3 regions of the Alicycliphilus sp. T452 genome follow, and region 1 is predicted to be linked to each of the others. Evidence: predicted binding sites of a transcription regulator. Region 1 holds the regulator's gene; each other region holds the start of a gene.

What was found. The regulator HrcA, encoded in region 1, represses chaperone genes, less so after heat shock. The targets are predictions, from matches to a motif close to TTAGCACTCNNNNNNNNNGAGTGCTAA.
Region 2: a site for HrcA is predicted at 1,701-1,727, ahead of groES (co-chaperone GroES). Genes of this name have one in related genera too.
Region 3: a site for HrcA is predicted at 1,997-2,023, ahead of rpoH (RNA polymerase sigma factor RpoH). Genes of this name have one in related genera too.

The regions. Positions count from the first base shown of each region.
Region 1 covers NZ_JBTNEH010000005.1:245,196-248,513, forward strand. Annotated here, with positions in the region: gene recN (DNA repair protein RecN) at 1-714, opposite strand, end outside; gene ACX12L_RS06835 (NAD kinase) at 717-1,613, opposite strand; gene hrcA (heat-inducible transcriptional repressor HrcA) at 1,642-2,646, shown strand; tRNA gene ACX12L_RS06845 (tRNA-Ile) at 2,699-2,775, shown strand; gene ACX12L_RS06850 (hypothetical protein) at 2,810-3,318, shown strand, end outside.
Region 2 covers NZ_JBTNEH010000005.1:61,805-65,122, reverse strand. Annotated here, with positions in the region: gene metK (methionine adenosyltransferase) at 1-461, shown strand, start outside; gene ACX12L_RS05930 (bifunctional nicotinamide-nucleotide adenylyltransferase/Nudix hydroxylase) at 579-1,655, shown strand; gene groES (co-chaperone GroES) at 1,808-2,098, shown strand; gene groL (chaperonin GroEL) at 2,196-3,318, shown strand, end outside.
Region 3 covers NZ_JBTNEH010000002.1:107,431-110,748, forward strand. Annotated here, with positions in the region: gene ACX12L_RS02090 (TolC family protein) at 1-716, shown strand, start outside; gene ACX12L_RS02095 (HD domain-containing protein) at 972-1,664, opposite strand; gene rpoH (RNA polymerase sigma factor RpoH) at 2,055-2,990, shown strand; gene ACX12L_RS02105 (Bug family tripartite tricarboxylate transporter substrate binding protein) at 3,133-3,318, shown strand, end outside.

The sequences.
Region 1 (3,318 bases):
GCCGGCCTCGTCGTCCTGCAGCGCGGACAGCGCGCCCTGGGCGTTGTCGAGCAGGGCCTGGGCGTTGGACAGGCGCGCGTGCTCGGCGTTGAGCTCGTCCCATTCGCCCTCGCGCGGCGCGAGTTTGTCCACCTCGCCGATCTGCCACTGCAGGCGCTCGCGCTCCTGCTGCAGCGTGTCCTGCGCCTCGCGCGCGTGCGCCAGCGCCTTCTGCGCGTCGCGCCAGCCGGTCCACAGCGCGGCCAGCGGCTCGGCCTGCGCGCCGGCGTAGGCGTCGAGCAGGCCGCGCACGGCGTCGGGCCGCGTCAGGCTCTGCCAGGCATGCTGGCCGTGGATGTCCAGCAGGTGCTCGCCCAGGGCGCGCATCTGCGCGGCCGTGGCCGGTATGCCGTTGATCCACGCGCGGCTCTTGCCCTGCAGGTCCACGGTGCGGCGCAGCAGCAGCGCGTCGTCGTGCGCAAAGCCGGCTTCATGGAGCCAGGCGCCGAGCGCGGCCGGGCCGGTGTCGAACTCGGCGCAGATGTCGGTGCGCTGCGCGCCCTCGCGTATCACGCCGGTGTCGGCGCGCGCGCCCAGCAGCAGCTGCAGGGCGTCGATCAGGATGGACTTGCCCGCGCCGGTCTCGCCGGTCAGCACCGTGAAGCCGGCGTGCAGGTCCAGGTCCAGCGCCTGCACGATCACGAAGTCGCGCAGCGCGATCCGTCTCAGGGCCATGGTCAGGAGCCTCCCTCGTTCCAGCGCAGCTTCCTGCGCAGGGTGGAAAAGAAGCTCCAGCCGCGCGGGTGCAGGAAGCACACCCGGTGGGCAGAGCGCCGCACCAGCACGCGGTCGCCATGCTGCAGCGAGGCCAGCGACTGCATGTCGAAGTTGGCGCTGATGTCGCGCCCGCCCGCCACCTCGATGGCGATCTCGGAGGTGTCGGACAGCACGATGGGCCGGTTGGACAGCGTGTGCGGCGCGATGGGCACCAGCACCCAGCCCGGGATCGACGGGTGCAGCATGGGCCCGCCGGCCGACAGCGCATAGGCCGTGGAGCCCGTGGGCGAGGCGACGATGAGGCCGTCGGCGCGCTGGTTGGAGACGAACACGCCGTCCACCTCCACCCGCAGCTCCACCATGCCCGAGGTGGATCCGCGGTTGACCACCACGTCGTTGAGCGCCAGGGCCTCGAAGACCGATTCCCCGCCGCGCTCCACGCGCGCCTGCATCAGCGGGCGCACGTCCTCCTCGTAGTCGCCGTGCAGTATGGGGGTGAGGACGTCCTGGTAGCCCTGCAGCGGAATGTCGGTGATGAAGCCCAGCCGCCCCTGGTTGATGCCCACCAGCGGCGTGCCGTAGGCGGCCAGCCTGCGGCCCACGCCGAGCATGGTGCCGTCGCCCCCCACGACCACGCACAGGTCGCAATGCTGGCCGATGCCGTCCACGTCCAGCGTGTGGTAGCCGGTGAGGCCGGTGCTCGCCGCCGTCTCGGTCTCCAGCGTCGGCTCGCACTCCTGCTGGGCGATGAACCGGGCGATGCTCTCGATGATCTGCCGCGAACTGTCCGATGCCGCACCGGCGGCAGGTACCTGGTATTTGCCTATCACGGCGACGCGACGGAAGATGGGCTTCATGCGGAAATTACATCATTAAAATGGTTCGATGCTTGATGACCGCTCCAAGTTGTTGCTCAAGGCTTTGGTCGAGCGCTACATCGCCGACGGGCAGCCGGTGGGCTCAAGAACCCTGTCGCGGGCATCGGGCCTCGAATTGTCGCCCGCCACCATCCGCAACGTGATGGCAGACCTTGAGGAACTGGGGCTTATTGCCAGCCCCCACACCTCGGCCGGCCGGGTGCCCACGGCCAAGGGGTACCGGCTCTTCGTGGACACCATGCTCACCGCGCAGCAGGAGCAGCTGCCGGCCCTGCAGATCAAGCCCGAGCAGCCGCAGAAGGTGATCGCCAACGCAGCGCACCTGCTGTCCAGCCTGTCGCAGTTCGTGGGCGTGGTCATGGCGCCGCGCCGCACCTCGGTGTTCCGGCACATCGAGTTCCTGCGGCTGTCGGAGCGGCGGCTGCTGGTGATCATCGTCTCGCCCGATGGCGACGTGCAGAACCGCGTGCTCTTCACCGAGTCCGACTACACCCAGTCCCAGCTGGTGGAGGCCGCCAACTTCCTCAACGCCCACTACGCGGGCCTGGCCATGGAGCAGGTGCGCGAGCGGCTCAGGCTGGAGGTGGACAAACTGCGCGGCGAGATCGCGGCGCTGATGCAGGCCGCGGTGAACGCGGGCTCGCAGGCGCTGTCCGAGTCGCAGGAAGAGGTCGTCTTCTCAGGCGAGCGCAACCTGCTGGCCGTGAGCGACTTCTCCGGCGACATGGGCCACCTGCGCCGGGCGTTCGACCTGTTCGAGCAGAAGACCCAGATCCTGCGGCTGCTGGACATCTCCAGCCGCGCCGAGGGCGTGCGCATCTTCATCGGCGGCGAAAGCCAGGTCGTGCCCTTCGAGGAGCTGTCCGTGGTGAGCGCGCCGTACGAGGTCGACGGCCAGGTGGTCGGCACGCTGGGCGTGATAGGCCCCACGCGCATGCCCTACGACCGCATGATCCAGATCGTGGACATCACCTCCAAACTGGTGTCCAACGCCCTGAGCCACCACAAGTAGCACATACAATAGCCGCCGCTGTCCCGCCGACGAGGCGCGGGCGACGCATCCCGGGGCGTTAGCTCAGTTGGTTAGAGCAGAGGACTCATAATCCTTTGGTCGTTGGTTCAAGTCCAACACGCCCTACCAAGTTCCATGCGGTGTAGCGCTCATTTCATGGTGCATGGGCTTCTACATTTCGGCTGCAGTTTCTACAATTTCCGTTGGTTTTAGGGAATGTATGCAACTCACTGAGCCGGAATCGCTGGAGCATCTCAAAGAAAAATCGCCCATTTGGTACGCGCTCAGCACGGCTGGGTCATACCTTGTGGGAGACTTTTTCACAGCCAGCTATTACAAGGAAAGCCTGTCAATGGCAGCAGCAATGTTGCCACTCCATCGGCCAATGCTTGAAGCCGAACACAAGCGCAGGCAGTCAATCGACTCGGCGGTCCTTGAGCGTGCAGTCAATCGGGCTGAGGAAACCAGCCGTTGGGCCCGGAAGATGGAAGGTGAGGGGTACCACACGATGTTCAGTCACGTGTTCCTCAGTTTGTGGGCTGTACAGGAAGCCGGGGTTGAAAACCTGATTGCCGCTATGGTCCGGCACAACCGCCAGGCCGCGGAGGTGGCGATTTCCAAGCTCAAACCTGGAAAGGTCGGTGGCATCGAGTCGAGACCGTGGCCCGAACA
Region 2 (3,318 bases), 180 kb from region 1:
TCGGCGGCCCGCAGGGCGACTGCGGCCTCACGGGCCGCAAGATCATCGTGGACACCTACGGCGGCGCCTGCCCGCACGGCGGCGGCGCGTTCAGCGGCAAGGACCCGACCAAGGTGGACCGCAGCGCCGCCTACGCCGCGCGCTACGTCGCCAAGAACATCGTCGCCGCGGGCCTGGCGCGCCAGTGCCAGATCCAGGTGGCCTACGCCATCGGCGTGGCCCGGCCCATGAACATCACCGTGTACACCGAGGGCACGGGCGTGATCCCTGACGAACGCATCGCCCAGCTGGTGCACGAGTATTTCGACCTGCGCCCCAAGGGCATCATCCAGATGCTGGACCTGCTGCGGCCCATCTACGCCAAGACCGCCGCCTACGGCCACTTCGGCCGCGAGGAGCCCGAGTTCACCTGGGAACGCACGGACAAAGCCCAGGCGCTGCGCGCAGCGGCCGGGCTGTAAGCCCGGCGTTTGCACCAGCAAACCCTGGGCTTTGGGGCGTAGCTCATATCGCGCAGCGATGTGAGCAAAGACCACAAGGCCGCCGCACCCCCTCCGCCATTGACACGCCACCTCCCCATGTACGACGCCGCCGTCCTGATCGGACGCTTCCAGCCCGTGCACAACGGCCACTTGGCGCTGCTGCGCGAGGCCCTGGCCCGGGCGCGGCAGGCCGTCGTCGTCGTGGGCTCGGCCTTCCAGGCGCGCACGCCGAAGAACCCCTTCACCTGGCAGGAGCGCGCCCAGATGCTGCGCGCCGCCCTGCCCGAACCCGAGCGCGCGCGCCTGACCGTGCTGCCCGTGCGCGACTACTACGACGAGCCGCGCTGGGCCGAGGCCGTGCGGCAGGCCGTGGCCCAGGCCACCCCGGCCCGGGCGCGCCTGGCCCTGGTCGGCCACTTCAAGGACAGCAGCAGCGGCTACCTGCGGGCCTTTCCCGGCTGGGAGCTGATCCGCATGGAGCGCCAGGGCGCGATCGACGCGACCGCCATCCGCGACGCCTACCTCGGCGCCAGCGCCTCCACGCCGGAGGCGGCGCTGGCCCCATGGGCGCCCCACATCCCGGCGGCGACGCGCGCGTGGCTGGAGCAATTCGCGCACACGGCGCACTACCCCGCCCTGCAGGAAGAATGGCGCATGCTGCGCGCGTACCGCGACAGCTGGGCCGGCGCGCCCTACCCGCCGGTCTTCGTCACCGTGGACGCGCTGCTGCGCTGCCGGGGCCGGGTGCTGCTGATCCGCCGCGCCCACGCCCCCGGCAAGGGCCTGTGGGCCCTGCCCGGCGGCTTCGTCGAGCCGCGCGACACGCTGTGGCAGTCCTGCCTGCGCGAACTGGCCGAAGAAACCCACTGCCCCCTGCCCGAGGAACGCCTGCGCCAGGCGCTGCGCGCGGTGCGCGTGTTCGACCACCCCGAGCGCAGCCAGCGCGGGCGCGTCATCACCCACGCCTATTTCTTCGACCTGGGCGGCGACGCCCTGCCCGAGGTGCGCGGCGGCGACGATGCGGCGCATGCCCAGTGGGTGGCGCAGGAGGATCTGGCCGGCATGGAAGACCGGTTCCACGACGACCACTGGCACATCATCGGCCAGCTCCTGGCCCCGGGCCAGGCCGCATCCACGCCGGCCGCGGACGTGCGGCAGCGCCAAACCCCCTGACTTTCTGGGCCCAGGCCCTTGAAATGGGGAAAAACGGCTTTATTATTAGCACTCGTAAGTGTCGAGTGCTAACAACACCGCCCTACCCCTCAGGCAGCCCGTATGGGCTGCTGTCGTTACCACCCTTTGTTTGTGCATCGCAAGGAGATCCTATGAACCTGCGCCCTCTCGCCGATCGCGTGATCGTCAAGCGCCTGGAAAACGAAACCAAGACCGCCTCGGGCATCGTGATCCCCGACAACGCCGCCGAGAAGCCCGACCAGGGTGAGGTGGTGGCCGTCGGCCCCGGCAGGCTGGACGAGGACGGTGACCGCATTGCCATGAGCGTGAAGGTGGGCGACCGCGTGCTGTTCGGCAAGTACAGCGGCCAGACCGTGAAGATTCACGGCGACGAGCTGCTGGTCATGAAGGAAGACGATCTGTTTGCCGTGGTCGAGAAGTAATTCCCTTCCCATACCAGACCATCAATTTTCATAGCTGCTGACGCTTTATACACAAGCCTTGGCAGCCCGTTTGACCCAAAATCCGTAGGAGCCACACATGGCAGCAAAAGACGTAGTTTTCGGCGGCGAAGCCCGCGCCCGCATGGTTGAAGGCGTGAACATCCTGGCCAACGCGGTCAAGGTGACCCTGGGCCCCAAGGGCCGCAACGTGGTGCTCGAGCGCTCGTTCGGCGCCCCCACCGTGACCAAGGACGGCGTGTCCGTGGCCAAGGAGATCGAGCTCAAGGACAAGATCCAGAACATGGGCGCCCAGCTCGTGAAGGAAGTGGCCTCCAAGACCAGCGACAACGCCGGCGACGGCACCACCACCGCCACCGTGCTGGCCCAGGCCATCGTGCGCGAAGGCAGCAAGTACGTGGCCGCCGGCCTGAACCCCATGGACCTCAAGCGCGGCATCGACAAGGCCGTCACGGCCCTGGTGGAGGAGCTGAAGAAGGCCTCCAAGGCCACGACGACCTCCAAGGAAATCGCCCAGGTGGGTTCGATCTCCGCCAACTCCGACTCCAGCATCGGCGAAATCATCGCCAACGCCATGGACAAGGTGGGCAAGGAAGGCGTGATCACCGTCGAGGACGGCAAGAGCCTGAACAATGAGCTGGACGTCGTGGAAGGCATGCAGTTCGACCGCGGCTACCTCTCGCCCTACTTCATCAACAACCCCGAGAAGCAGGTCGCGCTGCTGGACAACCCCTTCGTGCTGCTGTTCGACAAGAAGATCAGCAACATCCGCGACCTCCTGCCCACGCTGGAAGCCGTGGCCAAGGCCGGCCGCCCGCTCCTGATCATCGCCGAGGAAGTCGAGGGCGAGGCCCTGGCGACCCTGGTGGTGAACACCATCCGCGGCATCCTGAAGGTCGTGGCCGTCAAGGCGCCTGGCTTCGGTGACCGCCGCAAGGCCATGCTGGAAGACATCGCCATCCTGACGGGCGGCAAGGTCATCGCCGAGGAAGTGGGCCTGTCGCTGGAGAAGGTGACGCTGGCCGATCTGGGCCAGGCCAAGACCATCGAGGTGGGCAAGGAAAACACCACCATCATCGACGGCGCCGGCAATGCCGACGACATCCAGGCCCGCGTCAAGCAGATCCGCATCCAGATCGAGGAAGCCACCAGCGACTACGACCGCGAGAAGCTCCAGGAGCGCGTGGCCAAGCTGGCCGGCG
Region 3 (3,318 bases), on a different contig from region 1:
CCGAGCTCGCAACCCAGGCCGCGCAGACCCTGATGGCGCGCGACGCGGCGCTGGCGGCCCGGCAGGCCTTGGCCCTGGGGTTCCCGGAAATCACCGTGCCCCTCGCTGCGGCGGCATTGCCCGAGCCTCAAGAGTTGCCCGACAGCCCGCAGGCCTGGCAGGCGCGCATCGTCCAGGAAAGCGCCGAGATCGCGATGGCCAACGGCGAAACTACGCGCCTGTTGAAAGTGGCCGAACGCACGCGCGCCGAACGTACGCCAGACCCTACCGTGGGCGTGCGCGTCCTGTCCGATCGTGGCGGCACCGAACGCGTCGTGGGGTTAGTGCTTTCCGTTCCCTTCGGCATGGACTACCGCAGTGCCCGGGCCGCCACGGAGAGCGCCAATGCCGCAGCCGCCGAAGCCGAGGCGGCCGATGTGCGGCGCGCCATAGAGCAAGGTGCATGGCTTGCCGTCCAAGCCGCGCAAAGTAAACGTGCACAGTGGCAGTCGCACCAGCAGGCGCTGGCCGCACAGACCGCATCCAACACCCGCACGCGCCGGGCGTGGGAACTGGGCGAAGCTTCGCTCGGCGAATACCTGCTGTCCCTGCGCAGTCTGCGGCAGGCTCGCCTGGCAGAAACACAGGCGCGGGTAGATGCGCTGCAGGCTGCAATGCTGGTGCGCATCGACGCGCATGCGATGTGGCATAGATCACGAAGCACTGTGGCAAATTGAGCGCTATTAGAGTAACAACACTGTTGCGTCTGCTGTCCCCAATCGCAGCCTCTTTGGGGGGCGTCGCAATGATGTCGAGCCTGGTGCAGACTCTGCCCCTACGGCATGGTGATGAAGGCCATCGACGTCCGCTCCCACATCTCAGATGTCTTATGTCAAAGGAAAGCTGACCTGTCACTGCGACTCTCTGTTCGGCGTGATCTGCTGATCCTGTGGCTGTCCATCGTCGCAGTGACTCTCGTGCTGGGGTGGCTGCTACTGATACTCAGTCGCCAGGGCGCAGGCCTCCAGATCGCGCATGCGCGCCAACTCAGTTCGACCAGTTGCCAGGCGCTGCAAAGGGGTGCGGCACGCGCTCGCCAGCAACTCCTGTCTGCGAATAATGAGTCTCCCGATACGATCAAGCACCCCCTCCATGACACGCGTGTCGCTGTACTCAAGGGCATCGCCGGTGCACACGATGGCAGCAAGCTGTCGAACGTCGAGCTCACGCTCCTGAGCAGCGTATGGCTCCCTGGCTTCTTCGAGCTCGGGGATGGCCATGTTGTGAGCTCTCATCATCATGTCCAGCGCGCCAGTCAGGCTCGTCGGGACCCTGAGCACATCAGCGTTTTCTCGGATGTATTCACCGCCCCGCTTGGAGTGCTCTTGCCGCAGGTGGCGTTGAAGCCGCTCGTCCGTCTCCCATCCCGGGGTTTGTGTCAGGCCCATTGACCCAAGCAAACGTTCTGTCTCGCCGGGGAAGATGGTCATGCCTAGATCGTGGGCGTATGCAGCGCCGATGAGCAGAAAGATCGGGGCAGTAAACCCTAGCGTCGATGATCTCCGCCTTGGTGTGCGACCGAAATCGGGGCTTGCACGCCCCCACGCGCGAGAGCACTGCGGCTCGCCGCCATCTTCATCACAAGCACCACCGCCCCTTGTTGTGGCCCGGTTCAGGCGCCACAACCCTATCCAGCCAAGCCCGACCCCAACATATTCGCCTGCACCCCACGTTCCTAGGCTTGGTTTCCTGAAGGCTAGCCCGGCCTGACCCGCCCCCGAACCAAAGCAGCCAAAGGAGTCTCAAGGCTAGAGGTGCCTTGGAAATTTGCTCAAAATTTAAGCAAAACACTATTCATTGAGCTGAGTCATCAAAAAAACCCTTGAAATTCATAGAGTTAGCGACATCACGACACACGGCAGAAGTACAAAACTCAGTGAAAAAAGTACAAAACTCAGCGGAAATCGACACCATGAACGGCCGCTTCGTCCTTATCCATATCCAGGGAACTTTGGTTTTAGCACTCCCTCCAACAGAGTGCTAATATAAACCCCATGCAAGAAAGGACCACTGACATGGCATTCCAGTCTGCATCTGCCACGACGGCGCTAGCACCCGCGAACCCATGGGCGCTGGTTCCGCCATTGGGCAACCTGGATGCCTATATCTCCGCCGTCAACCGCCTGCCCCTGCTCACTCTGGAGGAGGAGCAGCGCTATGCGCAGCAGTTCAAGAAGGACAACGACCTGGAGGCCGCAGGCCGCCTGGTGCTTTCGCACCTGCGCTTGGTGGTGTCCATCTCGCGCCAGTACCTGGGCTACGGCCTGCCGCATGGCGACCTGATCCAGGAGGGCAACGTGGGCCTGATGAAGGCCGTCAAGCGCTTCGATCCCGACCAGGGCGTGCGCCTGGTGAGCTACGCCATGCACTGGATCAAGGCCGAGATCCACGAGTACATCCTGAAGAACTGGCGCATGGTCAAGGTGGCGACCACCAAGGCCCAGCGCAAGCTGTTCTTCAACCTGCGCTCCATGAAGCAGGGCTTCAAGGCCGACGCCATCGACGCCGATACGCACCGCGAGACGCTGTCCGACCATGAGATCGACATGGTGGCCGAGCAGCTCAACGTCAAGCGCGAGGAGGTCATCGAGATGGAGACGCGCCTGGCCGGCGGCGACGTGCTGCTGGACCCCGCCCCGTCGGACGACGGCGAGCAGGCCTTCGGCCCCATTGCCTATCTGGCCGACACGGCCCACGAGCCCACGGCCATGATCGAGTCGCGCCAGCGCGACGCGCTGGCCACCGACGGCATCACCTCGGCGCTCGCCAGCCTGGACGCGCGCAGCCGCCGCATCGTGGAGCAGCGCTGGCTGCAGGTGAACGACGACGGCTCGGGCGGCATGACGCTGCACGAGCTGGCCGCCGAGTACGGCGTGAGCGCCGAGCGCATACGCCAGATCGAGGTGGCTGCGATGAAGAAGATGAAGAAGGCATTGGTCGAGCACGCCTGACCCCTGCCCTGCCTGGCTTCCAGTGCGTGTGCACGGGGCGTACAGGCGGATAATCGAGGCGCGCGGCCCGAGTGGGCCGCGCGCTTTTTCATGCCGGCGGGCGCAGCGCCGCCCGCCCGGCCCCGATCAGGAGGTTCCCCCCATGTTCCGCCATTCCCCCGCCCGCCGCGGCCTGCTTGCCCTGGCCCTGGCTTCGGCCTGCGGCGCCGCCGTGGCCGACAAGAGCGCCGCGCCCGCCACGCCGGGCTGGCCCGCCAGGCCCCTGCGCATCATCGTGGGCTTTCCGCCGGGCTCCTCGCCCGACCTGACGGCGCGCACCTTCTCTGAG